Marinobacterium aestuarii: one gene and its partners. Each later gene encodes a partner of the first gene's protein in a complex. Links are inferred from orthologs where the notes say so. Each region holds a gene or a part of one and is shown on either strand. Other genes may lie near its edges. The genes, in order: tsaD, tsaB and tsaE.

What was found.
Region 2: the proteins of tsaD (region 1) and tsaB are in contact, whole or in part, in a solved structure (PDB 4WQ4), measured with the Escherichia coli proteins. The link is inferred for Marinobacterium aestuarii from one-to-one orthologs.
Region 3: the proteins of tsaD (region 1) and tsaE are in contact, whole or in part, in a crystal structure (PDB 6N9A), measured with the Thermotoga maritima proteins. The link is inferred for Marinobacterium aestuarii from one-to-one orthologs. Residues at the interface, in WP_004082750.1 of Thermotoga maritima: Cys10, Asp11, Arg49, His50, Leu82, Gly84, Gly135, Gly136, Glu154, Thr155, Leu156, Asp157, Asp158, Ser159, Glu162, Asp165, Lys166, Arg169, Leu170, Tyr175, Lys213, Thr214, Leu217, Tyr218, Gln221, Arg222, Asn324; in WP_004082108.1 of Thermotoga maritima: Leu37, Gly38, Lys46, Lys57, Val59, Lys60, Ser61, Thr63, Phe64, Thr65, Leu66, Met67, Val69, Pro71, Tyr82, Arg83, Leu84, Asp86, Asp88, Phe89, Asp93, Ile128, Asp130, Glu131, Arg134.

What each region holds. Positions count from the first base shown.
Region 1 is NZ_CP015839.1:1,025,892-1,032,904, forward strand. What follows is about bases 1,530-4,308. They hold tsaD (tRNA (adenosine(37)-N6)-threonylcarbamoyltransferase complex transferase subunit TsaD), read left to right. Parts: upstream 1,530-2,294; coding sequence 2,295-3,323; downstream 3,324-4,308. Other genes in these bases: A8C75_RS04460 (GatB/YqeY domain-containing protein), read right to left, coding at 1,530-1,762; rpsU (30S ribosomal protein S21), read right to left, coding at 1,830-2,045; plsY (glycerol-3-phosphate 1-O-acyltransferase PlsY), read right to left, coding at 3,566-4,156. Outside these bases: dnaG (DNA primase), read right to left, coding at 1-1,280; more of A8C75_RS04460, read right to left, coding at 1,313-1,529; folB (dihydroneopterin aldolase), read left to right, coding at 4,526-4,882; folK (2-amino-4-hydroxy-6-hydroxymethyldihydropteridine diphosphokinase), read left to right, coding at 4,882-5,400; A8C75_RS04490 (tRNA nucleotidyltransferase/poly(A) polymerase-related protein), read right to left, coding at 5,455-6,594; thiosulfate sulfurtransferase GlpE, read right to left, coding at 6,594-6,911; A8C75_RS04500 (symmetrical bis(5'-nucleosyl)-tetraphosphatase), read right to left, coding at 6,904-7,013.
Region 2 is NZ_CP015839.1:1,268,003-1,275,013, forward strand. What follows is about bases 1-2,777. They hold tsaB (tRNA (adenosine(37)-N6)-threonylcarbamoyltransferase complex dimerization subunit type 1 TsaB), read left to right. Parts: upstream 1-935; coding sequence 936-1,619; downstream 1,620-2,777. Other genes in these bases: mpl (UDP-N-acetylmuramate:L-alanyl-gamma-D-glutamyl-meso-diaminopimelate ligase), read left to right, coding at 1-139; A8C75_RS05565 (flavin prenyltransferase UbiX), read left to right, coding at 136-771; A8C75_RS05575 (undecaprenyl-diphosphate phosphatase), read left to right, coding at 1,622-2,422; A8C75_RS05580 (hypothetical protein), read left to right, coding at 2,504-2,777. In the rest of the region: more of A8C75_RS05580, read left to right, coding at 2,778-2,785; A8C75_RS05585 (class I SAM-dependent methyltransferase), read left to right, coding at 2,863-3,660; glycerol-3-phosphate 1-O-acyltransferase PlsB, read right to left, coding at 3,663-5,975; A8C75_RS05595 (SlyX family protein), read right to left, coding at 5,977-6,192; A8C75_RS24175 (cold-shock protein), read left to right, coding at 6,384-6,827; A8C75_RS05605 (DsbA family protein), read right to left, coding at 6,848-7,011. UniProt on the Escherichia coli protein: Required for the formation of a threonylcarbamoyl group on adenosine at position 37 (t(6)A37) in tRNAs that read codons beginning with adenine.
Region 3 is NZ_CP015839.1:4,021,100-4,028,221, reverse strand. What follows is about bases 4,110-6,997. They hold tsaE (tRNA (adenosine(37)-N6)-threonylcarbamoyltransferase complex ATPase subunit type 1 TsaE), read left to right. Parts: upstream 4,110-5,251; coding sequence 5,252-5,743; downstream 5,744-6,997. Other genes in these bases: A8C75_RS17510 (N-acetylmuramoyl-L-alanine amidase), read left to right, coding at 5,761-6,997; A8C75_RS17520 (bifunctional ADP-dependent NAD(P)H-hydrate dehydratase/NAD(P)H-hydrate epimerase), read left to right, coding at 4,110-5,208. In the rest of the region: A8C75_RS17540 (HDOD domain-containing protein), read right to left, coding at 1-669; small ribosomal subunit biogenesis GTPase RsgA, read right to left, coding at 685-1,719; orn (oligoribonuclease), read left to right, coding at 1,859-2,443; tRNA epoxyqueuosine(34) reductase QueG, read right to left, coding at 2,470-3,630; more of A8C75_RS17520, read left to right, coding at 3,688-4,109; more of A8C75_RS17510, read left to right, coding at 6,998-7,101. UniProt on the Escherichia coli protein: Required for the formation of a threonylcarbamoyl group on adenosine at position 37 (t(6)A37) in tRNAs that read codons beginning with adenine.

The DNA of each region.
Region 1 (7,013 bases):
TCCAGCGACAGGCCGGTGATCTCGCAGATGCGCTCAAGCATCATTTGCTGCAGCAGGCTCGGCTGCATGGCGCGGATCAGCGGCAGGGCGCGGGTGCTGAAGCGGGCACGCCCGTCCATGCTTTCCAGATCGGCCTGTTCGGTCTGGGAGCGGAAAAAATACTCTGACAGCGGCAGCGCCTGATTGATGCGGGTCTGGAAGTTATCTCTCCCTTCGGTGCGCACCAGGCTGTCCGGGTCTTCGCCTTCGGGCAGAAACAGAAAGCGCGCTTCCTGGCCGTCACGGATCACCGGCAAAGTGGTTTCCAGCGCCCGCTCTGCGGCCTTGCGGCCAGCGGTATCGCCATCGAAACAGAACACGACTTCGGGTACGACCTTGAACAGCCGCTCCAGATGCTGGGCGCTGGTGGCGGTGCCCAGGGTGGCCACGGCGTAGTGAATGCCGTTCTGCGCCAGGCCAACGACATCCATATAGCCTTCGACGATCAGCAGGCGCTGCAACTGGGCGTTGGTCTGGCGCGCTTCGTAGAGGCCATAGAGCTCACGGCCCTTGTGGAAGGTCTCGGTTTCGGGGGAGTTGAGGTACTTGGGCTTTTCGTCCCCCAGTACCCGGCCGCCGAAGGCGATAACGCGGCCACGCATGTCCCGGATCGGAAATATGATGCGATCACGAAAACGGTCGTAATGGCTGTTGCGCTCTTCGTTGTGGATCAGCATGCCGGCCTGTTCCAGCGCTTCGATGCGCTGCTTGTCGGCGCCGAGCGCCTGCATCAGGTTGTCCCAGCCGGGCGGGGCATAGCCAATACCGAAGGCCTTGGCTGCCTGGCCACTGAGGCCGCGCCCCTTGAGGTAGCTGACGGCGCTGTCGCGCTGGGGATGCTGGGTCAGTTGCTGCTGATAGAAACGCGCGGCTTCATCGAGAATGCCATAGAGGTCCTTGAGCTGCTTTTCGCGCTGGGCCTGCTGTGGGCTGTTGTTTTCGCGCGGCACTTCCATGCCGGCCAGGCGGGCGAGCTCTTCCACGGCGACGGGGAAGTCGAGGCGATCGTATTCCATCAGGAAGCCGATGGCATTACCGCCGGCGCCACATCCAAAACAGTAGTAGAACTGCTTCTCGGGGCTGACACTGAAGGAGGGTGACTTTTCCTTGTGGAACGGGCAGAGCCCGGAGTAGTTCTTGCCGGCGCGCTTGAGACGTTCAACGCGGCCGTCGACGACGTCAATGATATTGACGCGGGCCAGAAGGTCGTCGATAAAATATTGCGGGATACGACCTGCCATTGCGGACCTGCTGAGAAAGATTCAGCGGGAGTTTAACCGGCTAGCTGGGCTTTTACGAGCTTGGAGACTGCGCCACCATCGGCACGCCCCTGAATTTGTGGCTTGATAATCGCCATCACCTTGCCCATGTCCTGCATAGACTGGGCAGCGGTTGTACTAATGGCCTGGGCAATCAGGTCGGCCAGCTCCTGTTCTGTCAGCGGTTGCGGCAGGAAAGTTTTAATCACCTCCAGCTCCTGGCGCTCTAGGTCTGCCAAATCCTGGCGACCCGCTGTGTCAAACTGCGAGATTGAATCGCGGCGCTGCTTCTGCATCTTGTCGAGCACGGCCAGCACGCGGGTATCATCCAGTTCTATGCGTTCATCAACTTCGATGCGCTTGATCTCAGACATCATCAGGCGGATGGTTCCCAGACGAGCCTTGTCTTTGGCACGCATGGCAGCTTTCATCTCGGCACTGATTTTGAGCTTGAGTTCAGACATCAAACATCCTCTATAGAGCGGTTGCTAGTCGATGGAACAGACTGAATGTACGTTCAACTCCAGTCGATCAGTAAAGGCGTACGCGGCGAGCCTGCTCGCGGGAAACCTTTTTCATGTGACGTTTAACGGCTGCAGCAGCTTTACGCTTGCGAACAGAAGTGGGCTTTTCGTAGAACTCGCGACGACGTACTTCAGCCAGAACACCGGCTTTTTCGCAGGAACGCTTGAAACGACGCAGGGCTACGTCAAATGGCTCGTTTTCTTTAACTTTTACGCTAGGCATCTATCTTGGACCTTGCTGTTACTAGGGTTACGTAGGACTTTTCTACCTCTTCATCGCGGCCTGAAACGGGTACCACGCAGTGGCCACAGTTCTCACAACTTTGATGAAGGCGCAAAATTTTATATCGCAGGGGGCTGGCTGTAAAGTCCAGGCGGTGATATTGAGGCATTTTTGGGTGATAATGCGCCCATTGTGGCCTGGAGGCAGGCCGGTTGGGCGAATCATCTACAGCGATTGGCGGCGATACTGATGCGAGTACTGGGAATCGAAACATCCTGCGACGAAACCGGCGTTGCAATTTATGACAGTGAGCAGGGTCTGTTGGGCGATGCGCTCTACAGCCAGATCGCCATGCACGCCGAGTACGGTGGTGTGGTGCCGGAGCTGGCATCCCGCGATCATGTGCGCAAATTGCTGCCGCTGGTGCGCGAGACCCTGGCGCAGGCGCGGATGGACAAGTCGGAACTCGATGCCATTGCCTATACCGCGGGACCTGGCCTGATAGGGGCGCTCATTGTGGGCGCGTCCACCGCCCGTGCCATGGCGCTGGGGCTGGGTATTCCGGCGCTGGGCGTGCATCACATGGAAGGTCACCTGCTGGCGCCGATGCTGGAAGATACGCCGCCGGCCTTTCCGTTTGTGGCGCTGCTGGTGTCCGGCGGGCACACCCAGCTGGTGCGGGTCGATGGCATAGGTCGCTACGAGCTGCTGGGTGAGTCTCTTGATGATGCCGCCGGTGAAGCCTTCGACAAGGCCGGCAAGATGCTGGGGCTGGATTATCCCGGCGGGCCCGAGATCGCCAAGCTCGCCCGTCACGGCGATGCCACCCGCTTTCGCTTCCCCCGCCCCATGACCGACAGGCCGGGGCTCGATTTCAGCTTTTCCGGCCTCAAGACCTTTACGCTGAACACCGCCAATAAGTTGCGCGATGCTGACGGTCAGCTCGATCCCCAGAGCAAGGCCGATATCGCCGTTGCCTTTGAGGAGGCTGTGGTGGATACCCTGGCCATCAAGTGCAAGCGTGCGCTGCAACAGACCGGCCTGCATCAGTTGGTGATTGCAGGCGGGGTCAGCGCCAATACGCGTTTGCGTGAAAAGCTCGATGAAGTGGTGCGGCGACAGCGGGCGACCCTGTTCTATGCCCGTCCGCGTTTTTGCACCGACAACGGCGCCATGATCGCGTTCGCCGGTTGCCAGCGACTGCTGGCGGGCCAGTCGAATGATCTGAAAATCAGTGTGTTCCCGCGCTGGCCGATGGATACGCTGCCGCCGCTCTGAAGTGCAGGGGGCAAGGGGCACGAAGCAAGGTTAAAGAGGCGAGGTGAAAGGTGAAAGGGGTCATATTCCCGACCCCTATCCGGTTAAATCTGGCTTTGTAATTCGTTATTCGTGATTAGAGCTTTCAGCCGTAAGCTTAAAGCTGTCAGCTTAAGGCTGAAAGCTGCCGGTTTACCAATTACGATTCACCAATCACCAATCACCAATCACCAATCACCGGTCACTCGCGACTCCGGTAACTGCTAAAGCCTGTGTTCCTGGCCGCCAAGCAGGCGCCGAATATTGTCGCGGTGGCGCAGTACCAGTAGCAGGCAGATCAGGCTGATGGCCGCGAGCTGTTCGGGTAGCAGCATAAAGGTTGCCAGCGGCGTGATCAGAGCAGTGCCCACCGATGCCAGCGATGCTGTTTTACCGATGGCCGCCAGCAGCAGCCAGACGCCCAGAGCTATGAGCCCAAGCGGCGGGCTCAGCGCAAGGCAAAGGCCAAAGGTGGTGGCAACACCCTTGCCGCCGCGCATGCGCCCGAACAGCGGGTATATATGCCCGAGCAATACCGCCAGGGCGCAGAGGCCGGTTTGTATCGAGCCAAGGTCTGCATAAAGGGCGAGGCGTACAGCAAGAGCGCCCTTGGCGACATCGCCCAGCAGTGTCAGCACGGCGGCGGTGCGATTGCCCTGACGCAGGACATTGGTGGTGCCAGGGTTGCCGGAGCCAAGCTGCCGCGGGTCTGCAAGCCCCATGCTGCGGCACACCAGTACTGCAGTCGGCACTGAACCCAGCAGATAGGCAAGGGCTGCAAGCAGTATGGGCAACAGGGTTTCCGATCCCGGCATGGGTCTGTCCGCGGGTTGTTCAACGGTGTGATTCTATACCCTAATACCAAACTCGCTGAGATACAAACAGACTGGATACTGTGTTGAATCAACGGCTTGTTGCCTGATCCCGGTGCCTGAGACAACTGCTGACAGGCGCATGCAGTTGCAGCCTTGATTGGGCCGGCGGTAGGATCTGGTGCGTCTGTACGCCAACGGGGTGCAGTCGGTGTTAAACTAGCGGCCTTGAAGTGGGGCCCAGGTCCTGTGTACTTTGGCTGTGGTCCAGGCTGGATTACGGCTGCGCGGGCCAGGCCTGGAAAACAAAGCTGACAGTTATTGTCGGTGGCGCTGAAACCATATCTAAATCAGTAATTTATTGGGTCATACGTGGATATAGTTTACATACGCGAGCTGCAGGTGCAGACCGTGATCGGCATTTACGACTGGGAGCGTGAAGTTCGCCAGGCGGTGAGTCTGGATCTGGAAATGGGCACTGATATTCGTGAGGCTGCGGCCACCGAGGATATTGGCAACACCCTGAACTACAAGTCGGTCTCCAAGCGCCTGATTGCCTTTATCGAGGGCAGCGAGTTTCTGCTGGTGGAAACCATGGCCGAAGAGATAGCGCAGCTGGTCATGCAGGAGTTCGGCGTGCGCTGGTTGCGCCTGCGTCTGGGCAAGCCCGGTGCCATTCGCGGGGCGCGGGATGTTGGTGTGCTGATTGAGCGGGGAGAGGCGTTCTGATGGCACAGGTCTATGTCAGTATCGGCAGCAATATCGAGCGCGAGCACAATATTGCAGCCGGGCTGGACGGGCTGGCAGAATCCTTCGGCGAGCTGACGCTGTCTTCGGTGTTCGAGAGCGAGGCGGTCGGCTTTGCCGGTGATCATTTCTATAACCTGGTGGCGGGCTTCGAGACGACCCTGGCGGTCGGCGAGCTGTCGCGGGAAATCAAGGCCATTGAGGATCGTAACGGGCGTTGCCGCCAGGGGCCCAAATTCAGTGGTCGTACGCTGGATATCGATATCCTGACCTATGATGACGTCTGCGGGCGGGTCGAGGGGGTCGAGTTGCCCCGGGCCGAAATTCTGTTCAATGCCTTTGTGTTGCAGCCGCTGGCGGAAATCGCGCCCCAGGGGCTGCATCCGCTGAACGGGCTGTCCTATGCCGCACTCTGGCAGCAGTATGACAAACAAAAGCAACGACTCTGGGCGGTGGACTTTGTCTGGCAGGGGCGCAGTTTCTCCCGGGCGAAGGTCTAACTCCTCTCGCTTTTCGCAGCTTAAAACTCGCAGCTTAAAGCTTGACGCCGTTAACTACAGCTCGATTCGGGCGCAGGCGTCACGCTGGCGGCGTTTCAACTCTTGCCCCAGCGCTTTGCCCTTGAACCCCTGGCGCATTAGCTCGGCCGGGGCCGTTGCGGTCAGTGCCTCGTGCAGTGCCTGCAGGGAATGCTGTGCAGCGGGTGCATCGACATTGAGCCAGGCGGCCAGGGTGTCGAAGCAGCGGGCGAGGCTGGCGATGCGCTCGGGGCGGCGCAACAGGTCGAGCCCGCTGGCGACGTCGAGGCGGGTGTCACCATCGGCCTGGGACAGTCTTAGCAGGCCCGCGTACTGAGCGCACACCAGCAGGGCCTGATCGCGGAAAGCCTTGGGGGCCTTGAGGCGCAGACAGAGTGCTTCTATGTGCTGGCGCGAGGCGTCTGCTTCGATGCTGGCTATGCGCAGCGCCGCGCAGCAGAGTACTGCAAAGCGCTCGCAGCTCGAGGGCAGCTGTGGCAGCAGTGCTGCCAGCGCCGGCCAGGCCGGATCGCCCTGCAGGGCGGTGAATTCGCCAAAGAGATTGTCGAGTGCACCGCAGCGCTGCAGAACGTCGATAAATACCGCCGGCGAGGGCTCGCCCAGCGCCCGGTCGAATTCCTGCCAGACCCTTTCTGCACTCAAATACCCCAACTCACCGTCTGTGGATAACTGTTGCATCAGCGCCAGGGTTTCATCGGCGATGCTGAAACCCAGCGCGGCATAACGGGCGGCAAAGCGCGCGACGCGAAGCACTCGCAATGGGTCTTCGGCAAAGGCGGGGGATACATGGCGCAGGATGCGCTTTTGCAGGTCTTCCTGTCCGCCATAGGGGTCGCTCAAGCTGCCGTCGGGCGCCTCGGCCATGGCGTTGATGGTGAGGTCGCGGCGCAACAGGTCCTGTTCCAGAGTGACATCGGGGCTGGCGTAATAGACAAAACCACCATAGCCGTGGCCGGACTTGCGTTCGGTGCGGGCCAGGGCGTATTCCTCACCGCTGTGGGGGTGGATGAACACCGGGAAGTCGGCGCCGACCGGTTTGTAGCCCTGGGCGATCATCTGCTCGGCGCTGGCGCCCACGACAACCCAGTCACGGTCATAGATGGGGTAGCCGAGCAGCCGGTCGCGCACGGCGCCCCCCACCAGGTAGATCTGCATCAGCGGCTGCACTTGTCCGGATGTTCTGCCTGCCAGGCTTCAAAGCCGCCATTGAGGCTGTAGACGGCATCAAAGCCGACGTGGGCCAGCTGGGCGGCGGCGTTCTGGCTGCTAAAGCCGTGGTAGCAGCAGACGATCAAGGGCTTGTCCATATCGCTGTCGCGAATGAAATCCTGCAGATTCTCGTTATTCAGCTGTACCGCATTAGTGATGTGGTTCTGGGTGAAGCTGTCGGAGTCGCGAATATCGACGATGGCGGCGCCTTCTTCGATCAGGGCCAGGGCTTGCTGGCCCGAGATGCATTTGAACTCATCCATTGGAAAGTACCTTTTTCTTGGCGGTGCCGGATGTGGGTCTGCGGTTAACGCTGCAATCGCAGGAGTAATAGCGCTGATCTTCCAGCCGCAGGGCGGTGAGGC
Region 2 (7,011 bases), 240 kb from region 1 along the record:
TGATACCGCAGCCTTGATCGAGGAACTGGTGCGCGAAGCCCGTAGCGGCAGCCATATTCTGGTCATGAGCAATGGCGGCTTTGAGGGCATTCATCAGCGTCTGGTGCAGGCGTTGCGCGAACGGGAGGCCCTGGCATGAGTCAGAGCGATCCGCGCCGCATCACCCTGGCCATTACCGGAGCCTCAGGGGCTCAGTACGGTCTGCGGCTGTTGCAGTGTCTGGTGGCGGCGGATATTCAGGTCATGCTGATGATTTCCAAGGCCGCCCAGGTGGTGATCGCCACCGAAACCGACTTGGCATTGCCGGGCCGGCCGGACGAACAGCAGGTTTGCTTGAGCCAGCTGTACGGCGCCAAATCGGATCAGATTAGGGTGTTCGGGCGCGAGCAGTGGATGGCGCCGGTGGCGTCGGGTTCAGGCGCGCCTTCGTCCATGGTGGTCTGTCCCTGCAGCACCGGCTGCCTGTCGGCCATTGCCACCGGCGCCAGCAACAACCTGATCGAACGTGCCGCCGATGTGGCGCTCAAGGAGCGGCGTCAGCTGATACTGGTTCCCCGCGAGGCGCCCTATTCGGAGATTCACCTGGAGCACATGCTCAAGCTCACCCGCATGGGTGTGGTGGTGGTGCCGGCGAGTCCTGGTTTCTATCATCGGCCGCAGTCGGTAGAGGACATGGTGGACTTCATCGTCGCCCGTATCCTTAACCAGCTGGGGGTTGAGCAGACGCTGCTGCCCCGCTGGGGGGAAGGGTTGCTCTCATCCAGGGATTGACCCCGGTAATGAAATGTAACAGTGCCGAGGGTAGAATGCCGGCTGTCTAATCGTCAGGCTGTTGTGCGCCGTTGTTGTGCCAGCTCTGAATTTGCCGGGTCTGTGTTCGCTGTGTTTGCTGGCGCGGGGCCTGTGCCTAAAAGTTTGTGTTCAAGAAGGTCGTAATGAGCAAGATACTCGCACTGGATACCTCCACCGACGCCTGTTCCGTTGCCCTCTGGCAGGACGGTGAAGTGGTGGAAGATTTTCGCGTAGTGCCGCGTAAGCATATACAGCTGCTGCTGCCCATGGCAGACGCCCTGCTGAGTGAGGCGGGCTTGAGTGCCCGTGATCTGGATGCGGTGGCCTTTGGTCGCGGGCCTGGCTCCTTTACCGGTATTCGTATCGCTACGGGAATTGCCCAGGGGCTGGCGTTTGCAGCGGATATACCGGTTTTGCCGGTCTCCACACTGGCGGCCATGGCGCTGGAACAGGGGCGCTTGCTGGGGGCTGAGCGGGTGATCGCAGCCCTGGATGCGCGCATGGATGAAATCTACTGGTGTGCCTATCGGCTGGAAAATGGCCTGCCCGAAGCCATGCTGGATGAGCAGGTTTGTGCCGCCTCCGAGTTAAGGTTAATGGAAGATGCGCGCTGGCAGGGCGTCGGCCCCGGTTTCAATTATCTGGCGGACATGAGTGCTGCGGTGCAGGCGGCTATTACCGCGCCTGTGCTTGAGGTGTACCCAAGGGCCAGTGCGATGCTGCCGATTGCAGCGCGGGATCTGGCCTGCGGGCGAGGACTGGCACCTGAGGATGGGCTGCCGGTGTATATTCGTGAAGGTGGCTGGAAGAAAAAGGAACAGCAGTAAACATGGATATTTATCAGGCCATTATGCTGGCCGTGATTCAGGGATTGACCGAGTTTTTGCCGATTTCGAGTTCCGCCCATCTTATTCTTCCCTCGCAGTTGTTTGGCTGGCCTGATCAGGGTCTGGCCTTTGATGTCGGGGTGCATGTCGGCACCCTGGTGGCGGTGATGTTCTATTTTCGTGCGGACCTGGCGCGACTGATTAGCGCCTGGTACCGCTCTCTTGGCGGCACCCGCACGGCGGACTCGGCCCTGTCCTGGTATCTGCTGCTGGCAACGTTGCCGGCGGTATTTGCGGGCTTTTTCCTCAGCAATATGATCGAGCACCTTGCCCGCTCGATTCTGGTGATCGCAGGCACCACGCTGATCTTTGGCGCCCTGCTGGGCTGGGCGGACAGCCGGCGCCAGGAAGTGCGTACACTGGTAAACCTGGGCCCTAGGGATGCGCTCTGGATCGGTCTGGCCCAGGCCATGGCGCTGATTCCGGGTACATCCCGTTCCGGTATTACCATGACCGCAGGTCTGATGCTGGGATTTGATCGCGATGCTGCGGCGCGTTTTTCCTTCCTGCTGTCCATTCCGATTATCGTTGGCGCCGGTGTTTTCAAGGGCATTGATCTGGCGCAGTCAGGCTCCGCCGCCAGCTGGGAACTGGTAGGGCTGGGTGCCGTGCTGGCGGCACTCAGTGCCTGGGCCTGTATCTGGCTGTTTCTGAGCTGGCTGAACCGTATTGGCATGCTGCCCTTCGTTATCTACCGGCTGTTGCTGGGTGTGGCCTTGCTGGTGGTGTATTTCGCCGCTTAATAGGCTCTGGCCGAGCGTTGGCGTTTATTTCCGGCGCGTTATTGGCGATACTGGAATCCCTTAATGCGCCAGACTTGATGTATGCAGATAGGTTCCAGTTTTCGCCTGCCGGCACCCCGGGCGGCGCTCAAGCGTCGCCAGGCTGATCGCAGCGCCACCGAGCCGCAGGAGCTGGTGCGTGAAGGGGAGTGGGAGCCGCGTCTGGCGAGCCAGGGACAAGGACGTCGGCGTGATGCCCAGGCTGATGCGCACTTTGCCTCGCTGGATTATCACAGTCAGCGCGCGCTGCTGGCTTATGATGCTACCCAGTCGCGCAATCCCTCGGGCCTGGCCGATGTGGCCTTTGTCGATGTGCTGATCTGACGGTCAGCCCCCGCACCTTATTTATCCGCAGCGCGCCAAAGCTGCCCCTGAATAGACCTCCTCATATAGACCTCTTCATGACAGAATCCGCCAGTCTTGCCGTTGAGTACACTCACCCCGAACACCTAACCCGCGCCCGGGAATTGTCTGAGCAGCTGGGGCTGAACTTACTCTGTGGCGCAGATCTTGGCCGCTGTGACTATGAGTCGCTGCTGCGTGTTACCCGCGAGGGGCTGCAGTTGCAGCCCACCGGGCGCAAGGCGCCAGGTCCTGTGTGGGTGGATTTTGTTGGCGGAGCCGTGGCCCATCGGCGGCTGCACGGTGGCGGCTCCGGCCAGCTGATAGCCAAGGCCGTGGGCGTGCGCCAGGGCGTGCGCCCCAGGGTGGCGGATGTGACCGCGGGCCTTGGGCGCGACAGCTTTGTGCTGGCGAGCCTTGGCTGCGAGGTGCAGCTGATTGAACGTGTTCCGGTTATTCAGTTGCTCTTGGCCGACGGCCTGGGCCGGGCTCGGCAGGATGATCTGGAGGTGGCAGAAATTGTCGCCCGCATGCAGCTGATAGAGGCGGACAGCATTACCTGGCTGGCCGAGCAGGCGGGGCGTGAAGACAGACCCCAGGTGGTCTATGTGGATCCGATGTTTCCGCACTCGGACAAGAGCGCCCTGGTGAAAAAGGAAATGCGGCTGTTCCGCGATCTGGTGGGCGATGATGCCGATGCCGGCCTCTTGCTGGAGGCCGCTCTTGCGGCGGCGGCCAACCGGGTGGTGGTGAAGCGCCCGCGCAAGGCGCCGGTGATTCCGGGCCCGGCCCCCAGTGTGCAGCTGGCGGGCAAGTCCAGTCGTTACGATATTTATGCGCTGAAAAAGCTGGCTTAGGTTCAGCCCTCAAGTGAGCGCTGGCTTTGGTCGTCCAGTTGCTGGTCGATGAAGCTCAGTCGGCGCTCTGTCAGCAGGCCGCGGGCCTGTTTCATCAGGCCATCGAGTGAGACCCGTGGCTGAATCTGGCTGCCCTTGAACTGCAGTATCTCCCGATCGATCAGCTGCTCAACAAATCCGCTCAGTACCCGCTTGTCGGCATATTCCGCCGAATCAAAACCAAACTCGCGCTGCAGCTTTGCTGCCAGTTGCAGCGACCTTTCCATCAGTTCGTCCTGCTCCAGCGCCTTGTAGCGCTGCAGTATTCTGCACAGCAGGTAATAGCGCAGCAGTACGGGCTCGGCGTTGCGCATCAGGCACAGGGCGGTATCGCTGTCGCAGGCGCGCAGCTGTTTGCCCTCGCGTGTCAGCAGGCCCTGATCCAGCAGGCTCTGGCGCAACTGTGCCGCCACGGCGCTGAAGTTTGGCTCCGGCCAGGGCAGGAACAGCTCGGCCTGCAGGTAGGGATAGAGTACCCGCAACATGCGGGTAATCAGCTGTGGCAGCGGTTTGGCGCTGCGCCTGACCAGCAGCAGGCACAGGCCCGGCAGCACGAACAGGTGCATCATATTGTTGCGATAAAAGGTCATTTCCCGCCCCTGGGCCGGCTCCAGCCGTACCTGGTTACCGGACTGTTCGAGCTGTTTGCGGTCGCGGGCGCGGGTGATCCAGTGGGCCGGGGCTTCGGGCGGTACGCTCGCAGGCGCGTTGGGCAGGCGCTGTGCAAGCTGACGCAGCTGGTCGCACTGCAGGGCCAGGCTGTCGCTATCCAGTATCAGTTGGGGCTGCCCCAGCATTACGGTTGCCAGCACGCCCGTTTCGGTCAGTACGGCGGCCTGGTTGATGCGCTCCAAGAGCTGCCGGCCTAAGGCATGGGCCTGGGGGCGGGTGGGCAGGTGTGGATTGACCGCATCGGCCAGTGCAATGGGCTCGCCGATACTGACAGACACCCGACCGAAGCGCTGGCGCAGCACCTGCCAGACGCTTTGTAGACTATTGAGGGTGCCCGGGTGGCGGCTGTTGTCACCGCTGAGTTCGCGCTGATAGCTATGGGCTTCGACCACCCGGTCGTAGCCGATCCAGACGGGCACCAATGCCACCGGGCGTTCCGGGCTGGCGCACCAGGCATCCAGCGTCATGTTCAGCAGCCCGGTGCGGGCGGGTAGCAGGCGACCGGTGCGGCTGCGGCCACCCTCGATAAAATACTCCAGGGCGTGGCCGTGGCGCGACATCAGGGCCAGGTACTGCTGGTAGAGTGCGCGGTAGAGGCCATCGTTCTGAAAGCTGCGGCGCATGAAGATGGCGCCGCCGCGTTTGAGAATCGGGCCTATGATCGGTATGTCCAGATTGTCGCCGGCGGCAACGTGGGGCAGCATCAGACCGTGGCGGTACAGCGCCCAGGACAGCAGCAGATAGTCCATGTGGCTGCGGTGGCAAGGCAGGTATACCAGCTGGTGGTCCAGGGCGCGCTCGCGCAGCCGGTCGAGCCCGAGGATTTCAACATCGTCGTAGAGTCGGCGCCAGGTGGCATTGAGCAGTGGGTGCAGTAGTCTTGCAGTGACCGGGCTGAAGTTGGCCGCAATGCGCTGCAGTTCGCGTGCCGCATAGCGGCTGGCCTGGTGAATGTTTTCACGCTTTTCCCGGGCCCTGGTTGCGATGGCCTGCTGTACCCCGGGGTGATGCAGGATCATGCTCATCAGTGTACGGCGATGGGATAGATCCGGGCCGACCACGGCACGGCGCCGGGTACGAAAGTGCTGCAGCAGCAACAGGCTGGCCTTGCGGGTCAGGGTGGTGGCATCCGGGGTGCTGTTAACCAGGTCCTGCAGCTGCAGCGGCGGGTCTATCTGAATCAGGCTCTGGCGGCCGTTGATCAGCAGCTGCATCAGGCGTCCGATGCGTCCTCCCTGATCCCAGGCCTCGGCGTACATGAGATTGAGCCAGGATGTTTCGCGGATGGGCAGGCGGCCATGGAAAATGGACACCGGGATCAGCTCAATCTTGTATTGCGGGTCCTGCAGGCTCTGCTGGCAGAGTTCGCTCAGGTGTTGCTTCAGTACCTGCTGGCCACCGCTGCGGGCAAAAATGATCTGTTCGGTCTTAATGTCCACACCGGCGCGGCGGGCCTGCTCAAGCAGCAGCTGCACATGACTCCAGCGATCGCTTTCCAGTACATAGCGTACCCGCGGGCCGCCGTGCAGGTGGGCGCTGCCCAGAGTGGTGGCGGTAACCATCCAGGACAGTAGCGGGCGGCCGACCAGCTCGAGCAGCTTCATATCAGTAGTGCGGTGGCGGTGGTTCGTCGGCCATATCATCGGCCGATGCCGGTGCCGGTGCCAGCTGTTTGACCTGGCCGCTAAGGGCTTTGACCATGCTGGTAAGGCGCTGAATCTCGATATCCTGGCGTGCCACTATTGCATTAAGCGTATCGAGGGTGTCTTCCTGAAAGGCGATCCGGGACTCCAGATCGTCCAGCCGTGGTGTGTCACTCATGTGCAATTGGTTCCGTGCAGGCGTGAAGGTTACAGTCTAAATCAGCCAGTATTCTACAGATAATAGTCTATTAAAAGGCTTAAGCTGTTGAAAAAATACGCAAAATTCGCTATATGTGGCGATCGTCCCCCGTTCTATTGGTGTGGGCGGGTTTATTTTGATGTAAATGGATTAATACAAGAGATGACTAAATGAGTGGTAATCAACTGATACGCGGCCTTGTTGTCAGCGCTTTAGCTGCAGTATTGATTCCGGTTTTATTGGCTGCTGTTGCCAAGGTAGAAGTAGCACTGAGTGTTCCGGTACTGGCGGTAGTCTTTGTGGTTGTTCTGGCGGCTTCCCTAGCGTCGGGATGGGGTGTGAAATCCCAGGCCCAGGCTACTGAAATGGAGTTAAGTGAAGAGGAGTATGATGACGAAAACGATACCCGTGAAACCGGTCAGGTAAAGTGGTTTAACGTATCCAAGGGTTTTGGTTTTATTACGCGTGAGAATGGCGACGATGTATTCGTGCATTTTCGCAACATTCGCGGCCGTGGACACCGTTCGCTGACAGAAGGTCAGCAGGTTCGCTTCAATGTACGCGAAAGCGACAAGGGCTTGCAGGCGGAAGACGTTTCAGTCGCCCGTACCTGACCCCTGTCACAAGGGGGAGCTCAGTGCTCCCCTGTTAATTTCTCCAGCTGCGCAATAATGCCGTCTGCCTGACGGTATCCTGTACTGAGCCAGTGCAGTTCCTCGCCTTGTTGCAGCAGCAGTGTCGGAAATCCCTGTACCCCCAAACTTCCCTTGATTGCCAGGTGTTGCTGCAGCATGCCCT
Region 3 (7,122 bases), 3.0 Mb from region 1 along the record:
GGGCAACTGCCAGGCCTGGGCCAGCCCCAGTGATATCTGCTGGACGCTGCAGCCCAGGGTTTCGATCTGCGCATCAATGGGGTCCAGCCCTGCGTCACGGATACGGCAGTGGATGCGGTGCATGTGCAGCGGCGCGTGGCGCCACAGGGACCAGAAACCCACGCCATAGCACAGGGCCGCGACCCAGCCTTTTTCGGCGTAGGTGGCATGGCGTGCCCGCAGCCACTGGACACACTGGGTGGCGGCGTGATGGCTGTTGGCGATGGCGCGAAAATACTGCAGTTCGGCGCTGCAGCTGGCATGCAGGCGCAAGGCTTCGCACTCCTTGGCCAGCTGCCCGAGGCGCTCCATGCCCAGTGAGCCGATGGCGTGGTCGATACCGGTGACGTCCGAGCCTTTGCGGGCATGCAGCGCCTGGGCCAGGCGTACCACCTGCAGGCAGAGCACGGGGTCGGCCTTGATGATGGCGGTAATGCTCATCAGGGTGCCGCGATCGGATGCCGTTTCGCGCTTCAGACGCTGCAGGCTGGAGAGCCGGGTAGGCAGTGGGCGGTCGGCCAGGTATGTGGTCCAGGCGGTGGCACTGAACAGAGGCTGCTCCAGTGCTTCAGTGCCGTCTGCGCTGTCGTTGGCGTTGTCGTCTGCTGCGTCGCTGGACGGATCATGCATCGAGAGGCCCTGTTGTCAGTGACTGCTATTCGGTGCCAGCAAGGTCTGGCGGATATGCTGAAAGCTGCGTACCCGGGTGGCGCTGATTTCGTTCTGCTCGATCGCACCCTTGATGGCGCAGCCCGGTTCCTGTTCGTGGCGGCAATCCCGAAAACGGCACAGGCCCAGGTAGGGGTGAAACTCGCGAAAGCCTTCGATCAGGCGTTCCGGTTCCAGATGCCAGAGGCCAAATTCGCGGATGCCGGGGGAGTCGATCAGGTCGCCGCCATCGGGGAAGTGAAACAGGCGCGCCGTGGTGGTGGTGTGGCGGCCCTTGCGGGTCTGGGCGGAGAGCTCGCCGACACGGATATCGACACCCGGCAACAGGCTGTTGATCAGGGATGACTTGCCCACGCCCGACTGGCCGACAAAGACGCTGACGCGGCCGTCTAGCATTGCCTTGAGCTCGGTCAGGGCGTCGTCGCCATTGGCCGAGGTGGTCAGTATCTTGTATCCGATGCGCTGGTAGGTATCGAGCATGGCCAGGAGTTCGTCGCGATTGCCGTCGTGCAGCAGGTCGGACTTGTTGAGCAGAATCACCGGTTCGATACCGCTGAGCTCAGATGCCACCAGGTAACGGTCAACCAGGTTGGCAAAGGGGGTGGGTTCCACCGCGATAGTGACGACGATAAAGTCGATATTGGCCGCCACCGGGCGCAGTTCGCCCTGGGGGTTGGGGCGTACCAGCTCTGTCTGGCGTGGCAGTTGTGCCACCACGACGCCGCCTTCGGTGCCGGCGCGCCAGATGATGCGATCGCCGGTGACCAGCTGGCCGAGGTTGGTGCGCATATGGCAGCGGGTAATGATGCCGGCCTGTTCACCGTCCAGGCCTTCGACATCCACCTGACGGCCGAAATGGGAAATGATCAGGCCGTGCTGTTCCTGTCCCAGCTCGCCACCTTCCAGCTGCTCGTCCACGACATCGTCGCGTTTGCTGGCGCGGGCGGTACGCTCCTGCTGGATCTTTTCTACCCGCCAGGACTGGCGGCGGGTCAGTTTGCGCTTAGACATCAATCTCCCGGCTGCGCCCTGTGGCACGGACAAGGATTCGTGGCCTGCGGTGCAGCGCTTTCGTAGGTATTCGGATAGGGCGTAAGGTATTCTATTCCGGATCAAATTAGTAGTGGCCAGCGCAGGAGAGCGGCGTCCCATGAGCAATAGTAATCAGTCCGACAGTACCCCTAACGACAGTAATTCACGCAGCACCAATCTTATCTGGATCGACCTGGAAATGACCGGCCTCGAGCCTGAGTACGACACCATTATCGAGATCGCTACCATAGTGACGGACGCAAACCTCAATCTGATTGCCGAGGGCCCGAGCCTTGCGGTGCATCAGAGCGATGCAGCGCTCGAGGCCATGGATGAGTGGTGCACACGCCAGCATGGCCAGTCGGGTCTTACCCAGCGGGTGCGCGAAAGTGTGTTTGGCGAGCGCGACGCCGAGCTGCAGACGCTGGAATTCCTGCAAAAGCATGTGGACCAGGGAGCCTCCCCCATGTGCGGTAACAGCATCGGCCAGGACCGGCGTTTCCTGGACAAGTACATGCCGGAACTCGAGGCCTTCTTTCATTACCGCAATCTGGATGTCAGTACTCTTAAAGAGCTGGCCAGACGCTGGAAACCCGAGGTACTGGAGGGCGTTAAAAAGAAGGGTTCGCACCTGGCGCTGGATGATATCCGCGATTCCATCAGTGAGCTCAGCCATTACCGGCAGCACTTTATCAAGCTCTGAGTGCTGCTTGCATTGGCAAAACGGGATCAGTCCGCCAGCTTGCGGGCACGGGGGTGATCCAGGATGGGGTGTGCAGGGTGCATCCCAACAGCGCGCGCCACCTCTGTGGTGTGGGTGGCTGCGCGCTCTTGCAACTGCGCCAGCGCCCACTGCACATGCTCCTGCACCAGGGGCGAGGGGTCGGATAGCCTGGCCTGGAGCGCGGCTATCACCTCTGCGCCACCGTTGCTGTTGCCCAGCGCTATGGCAATATTTCGCAGCCAGCCCTGGTAACCGGTGCGCCGAATGGCCGAGCCTTCGGTCTTGTGCAGAAACTGGGCTTCATCCCAGCCAAATAGCTCGGTCAGGTCTATATCGTCCAGCTGGTGGCGGGGCTTGAAGTCCGTTTCAGTGCTGTGGCTGGCAAAGCGGTTCCAGGGGCAGATCAGCTGGCAGTCGTCGCAGCCAAAGATGCGATTACCCATCAGCGGGCGCAGCTCGGGGTCGATGCTGCCCTTGTACTCGATGGTCAGGTAGGAGATGCAGCGCCTGGCATCCAGTACATGGGGTGCCGGAAATGCCTGGGTCGGGCAGACGTCCATGCAGGCGCTGCAGCGGCCACAGTGATCCTCGGTGTAGGGCGCATCCACCGGCAGCGGCAGGTCGATGAACAGCTCGCCCAGCAGAAACCAGGAGCCGGCTTCGCGGTTGAGGATCAGGCTGTGCTTGCCCTGCCAGCCGATACCGGCTTCGCGGGCCAGCGGGCGTTCCAGCACAGGGGCGCTGTCGACAAAGGCGCGATATCCCAGGGTTTCGCAGGCCTCCTCGATGCGCTGGCCCAGGCGGGTCAGGCGCTTGCGCAGGGTCTTGTGGTAATCACGCCCAAGGGTGTAGCGGGCTATATAGGCCTTGTCGGGCTGCTTTAGGATTTTCAGTGTCTGGGTGTCGGGGGGCAGGTAGTCCATGCGTACCGAGATAATGCGCTGCGTGCCCGGCACCAGCAGTGACGGGTCCAGCCGTTTTTCGAAGTGGTTTTCCAGATAGCCCATGTCGCCCTGATAGCCCTGATCGAGCCAGGCCTGCAACTTGGGGCCTTCGGCTGAAAGGTCGGTGCCGGTAATGCCACACTGCTGAAAACCGAGTTCCTGCGCCCAGTTTTTAATCTGCGCGGCCAGTTGGCTGAGCTGTTCAGGTGAAAGCCGGTTCATGACGTGTATCGTCCGCCGGACGATCCTTTATAATGTGGCCAATTCAAGGAGATACCTATGCCTGTCATGAGAGCGGAACTGCCGGCCACATTATACACGGCACAACAAAGTCGCGCGCTGGATCAGACCGCCATCGAACAATACGGCCTGCCGGGCTTCAAGCTGATGCAGCGTGCCGGCCATGCGACCTTCGCGACCCTGCTGCATCATTGGCCGCAGCTGCAGTCGCTGACCATTCTGTGCGGTAGCGGCAATAACGGCGGCGATGGCTTTGTGGTCGCGGGTCTGGCGCATCAGCGTGGGCTAGATGTGCAGCTGCTCTGTGTGGGTGATGATGATTTTGAACGCAAGCTGCGGGGTGAGGCGCTGGATGCCTGGCGCTGGAGCCAGGCGCTGGGCGTGGAAGCTCAGGCCTATACGTCTGAACTAGAGCTGCGCGGTGAGGTGCTGGTGGACGCCATGCTGGGTACTGGCCTTGCCGGGCCGGTGCGCGGTGCAGCGGAGCGGGCGATTCGGCACTGCAACCGCAGTCCGCAGCCGGTGCTGGCGGTGGATATTCCTTCCGGGCTGTGCAGTGATACAGGCGCGGTACTCGGAATGGCAGTTCGGGCTGCGGTGACCATCACTTTTATTGGTCTCAAGCAGGGGCTCTTTACCCATCAGGCGGTGGATTATACCGGCCAGGTGGAGTTTGACGGCCTGCTGGTACCGGAAGCTGTGTATGAGGATGTGCCGGTCAGTGCTTTTCGCACCCAGACCGAAGATCTGGCCCAGGCGCTGGGGCCCCGTCGTCGCAGCAGTCACAAGGGCGATTCCGGTCATGTCATGGTCATTGGCGGTGATCTGGGGTTTGGTGGCGCGGGTATTCTCGCCGCCCAGGCGGCGTTGCGCAGTGGCGCAGGCCTGGTTTCCCTGGCCATCAGGCCTGAATATGTGTCGGCCGCGCTGGCGCGTCAGCCCGAGCTGATGGTGCACGGCGTGAATTCCGGTCAGGATCTGGAGCCGCTACTGGAACGGGCGGATATTCTGGTGATAGGGCCGGGCCTGGGGCGCAATGCCTGGGGTGATCAGCTGCTGCTGCAGGCCCTGCAGAGCGAAAAACCCATGGTGGTGGACGCCGATGGCCTGAATCTGCTGGCTGAGAAAAACTGGCTGCACAGCGCCCGGCGCGCCAACTGGATACTGACGCCGCACCCGGGCGAAGCCGCCCGCCTGCTGGCCGATGATGCCGCTGCTGTGAACCAGGACCGATTTGCCTCCGTTGAGCGACTGCAGGCAAACTGCGGTGGCGTGGCGGTGCTCAAGGGCGCCGGAACCCTGAGCTGCGATGGCGATGCGCTGCATCTGTGCGCGGCGGGCAACCCCGGCATGGCAGTGGGTGGCATGGGGGATGTGCTGGCCGGTATCATCGGCGGTTTATGGGCGCAGGGGCTCAAGCCCGTCGATGCGGCGCGCCTGGGGGTTTATGTACATGCCCGTGCAGGCGATATGCAGGCCGCGGAGTGCGGTGAGCGCGGTCTGCTGCCGGGAGATCTGTTGCCGCGCATCCAGGCGCTGGTGAGCGGACTGCACGAATAAGTTTATCCGGGCCGGATGCCGGTTCAGCTAGCGGATCAATACGATGACAGAACGATTTGTATACGGCGCCAGGCATGAAGACGCCATGGTGAACTTTGGTGAGGTGCTGGGGCGGGCCTGCGCCGGGCGCGGGATCCTATTCCTGCACGGGGATCTGGGGATGGGCAAGACCACGCTCTGTCGTGGGATCTTGCGTGCCTATGGCCACCATGGTTCGGTCAAAAGTCCGACCTATACTTTGGTGGAACCCTATGATCTGGGGGGGCGCAGGTTGTATCATTTCGATCTGTATCGTCTGGCAGACCCTGAAGAGCTTGAGTATCTGGGGATCAGGGACTATTTCGAAGACGACGACCTCTGTCTGATTGAGTGGCCCCAGCGGGGCGCGGGCTGGTTGCCGCGACCGGATCTGGAGGTGACAATCTCGGTCGAAGGTCAGGGGCGCAGTATTGAGTGCCATGCACAGACAGCACGGGGACAGCAGATTCTGGCGTCTTTGCTAGCGGACAATGACCGGATCGCAAAACAGGGGTAACGCGGTTGAGGGGCAGGATGAAGGGGATTTTGGGGGTTCTGGCAGCACTGCTGCTGGGCACTCCGGCGATGGCGGCTGAAATCAAGAATGTGCGCATCTGGCTCGCGCCGGACCATACACGTCTGGTGTTTGATCTCTCGGGACCGGTGAAACACAAGGTGTTTAGTCTGGATAACCCTGATCGCCTGGTGGTGGACATGGAAGACTCGCGCCTGCTGGCGAATCTTGATCGATTGGGACTGCAGGACAGCCCTGTCAGCAACATGCGCGAGTCGCGCCAGGCCGACGGTACCCAGCGTTTCGTGCTGGATCTGAACAGCACTGTAAAACCCCGCAGTTTTACGCTGGCGCCCAATGATCAGTACGGTCACCGATTGGTGCTGGATTTGTTGAAAACCGGTGCCGACAAGCCCGCGCCTGTGCCGGTGCAGCAACCTGCCGCGGTGGCCGCTGCAACGGGTACGCTGCGCGACGTAGTGGTGGCCATTGATGCGGGTCATGGTGGCGAGGATCCCGGCGCGCTGGGGCCCGGCGGCCTGCGTGAAAAAGATGTGGTTATCGCCATCGCCAAGGAAGTGTACCGGCGCCTGGATGCGACGCCTGGCTACAAGCCGGTGATGGTGCGCAAAAGTGACTATTACGTCAGCCTGCGCGGGCGTACCAAACTTGCCCGTGAACATAACGCCGACCTTTTCGTGTCCATTCATGCCGATGCCTTCAAGGATTCCCGAGCCAATGGCGCGTCCGTCTGGGTGATTTCAGACCGTGGCGCCACCGGTGAGGTCGGTCGCTGGCTGGCCCAGAAAGAAAACAGTGTGGATGCCATCGGTGGTGTGGTCAGCCTGGACGACAAAGATGAAGTCCTGGCCGGTGTGCTGCTGGATATGTCCATGACCTTCAGCATGGAAGGCAGTCGCCAGGTGGCAGACCGGGTACACAAGAACATTGGCAAGTTTGCCCGCATGCACAAGCCGTTTGTTGAGCAGGCGGGTTTCGTGGTGCTGAAGTCCCCTGGCATCCCGTCGATTCTGGTGGAAACCGGGTTTATCTCCAACCCGGACGAAGCCCGCAAGCTGAAGTCGAGCAAGTACCAGAGTCAGATGGCCGTGGCCATCACCGAGGGTGTGAAAGACTACTTCTGGCACCGGCCGCCGGCCATGACACATCTGGCTCACCGCAAGAACGGCGGTGGCCAGCTGGCGTCCCTGTCTGATCGCACGCACAAGGTGTCCCGCGGCGATACGCTGTCGGTGATTGCCGTGCGCAACGGCGTGTCCCTCTCGGCGCTGCGCGCCGCCAATGGCCTGTCCAATGACAAGATCCGTATTGGTCAGGTACTCAAAATTCCGTCAAGCTAAGGAGCTGCGCGGATCAGGCCA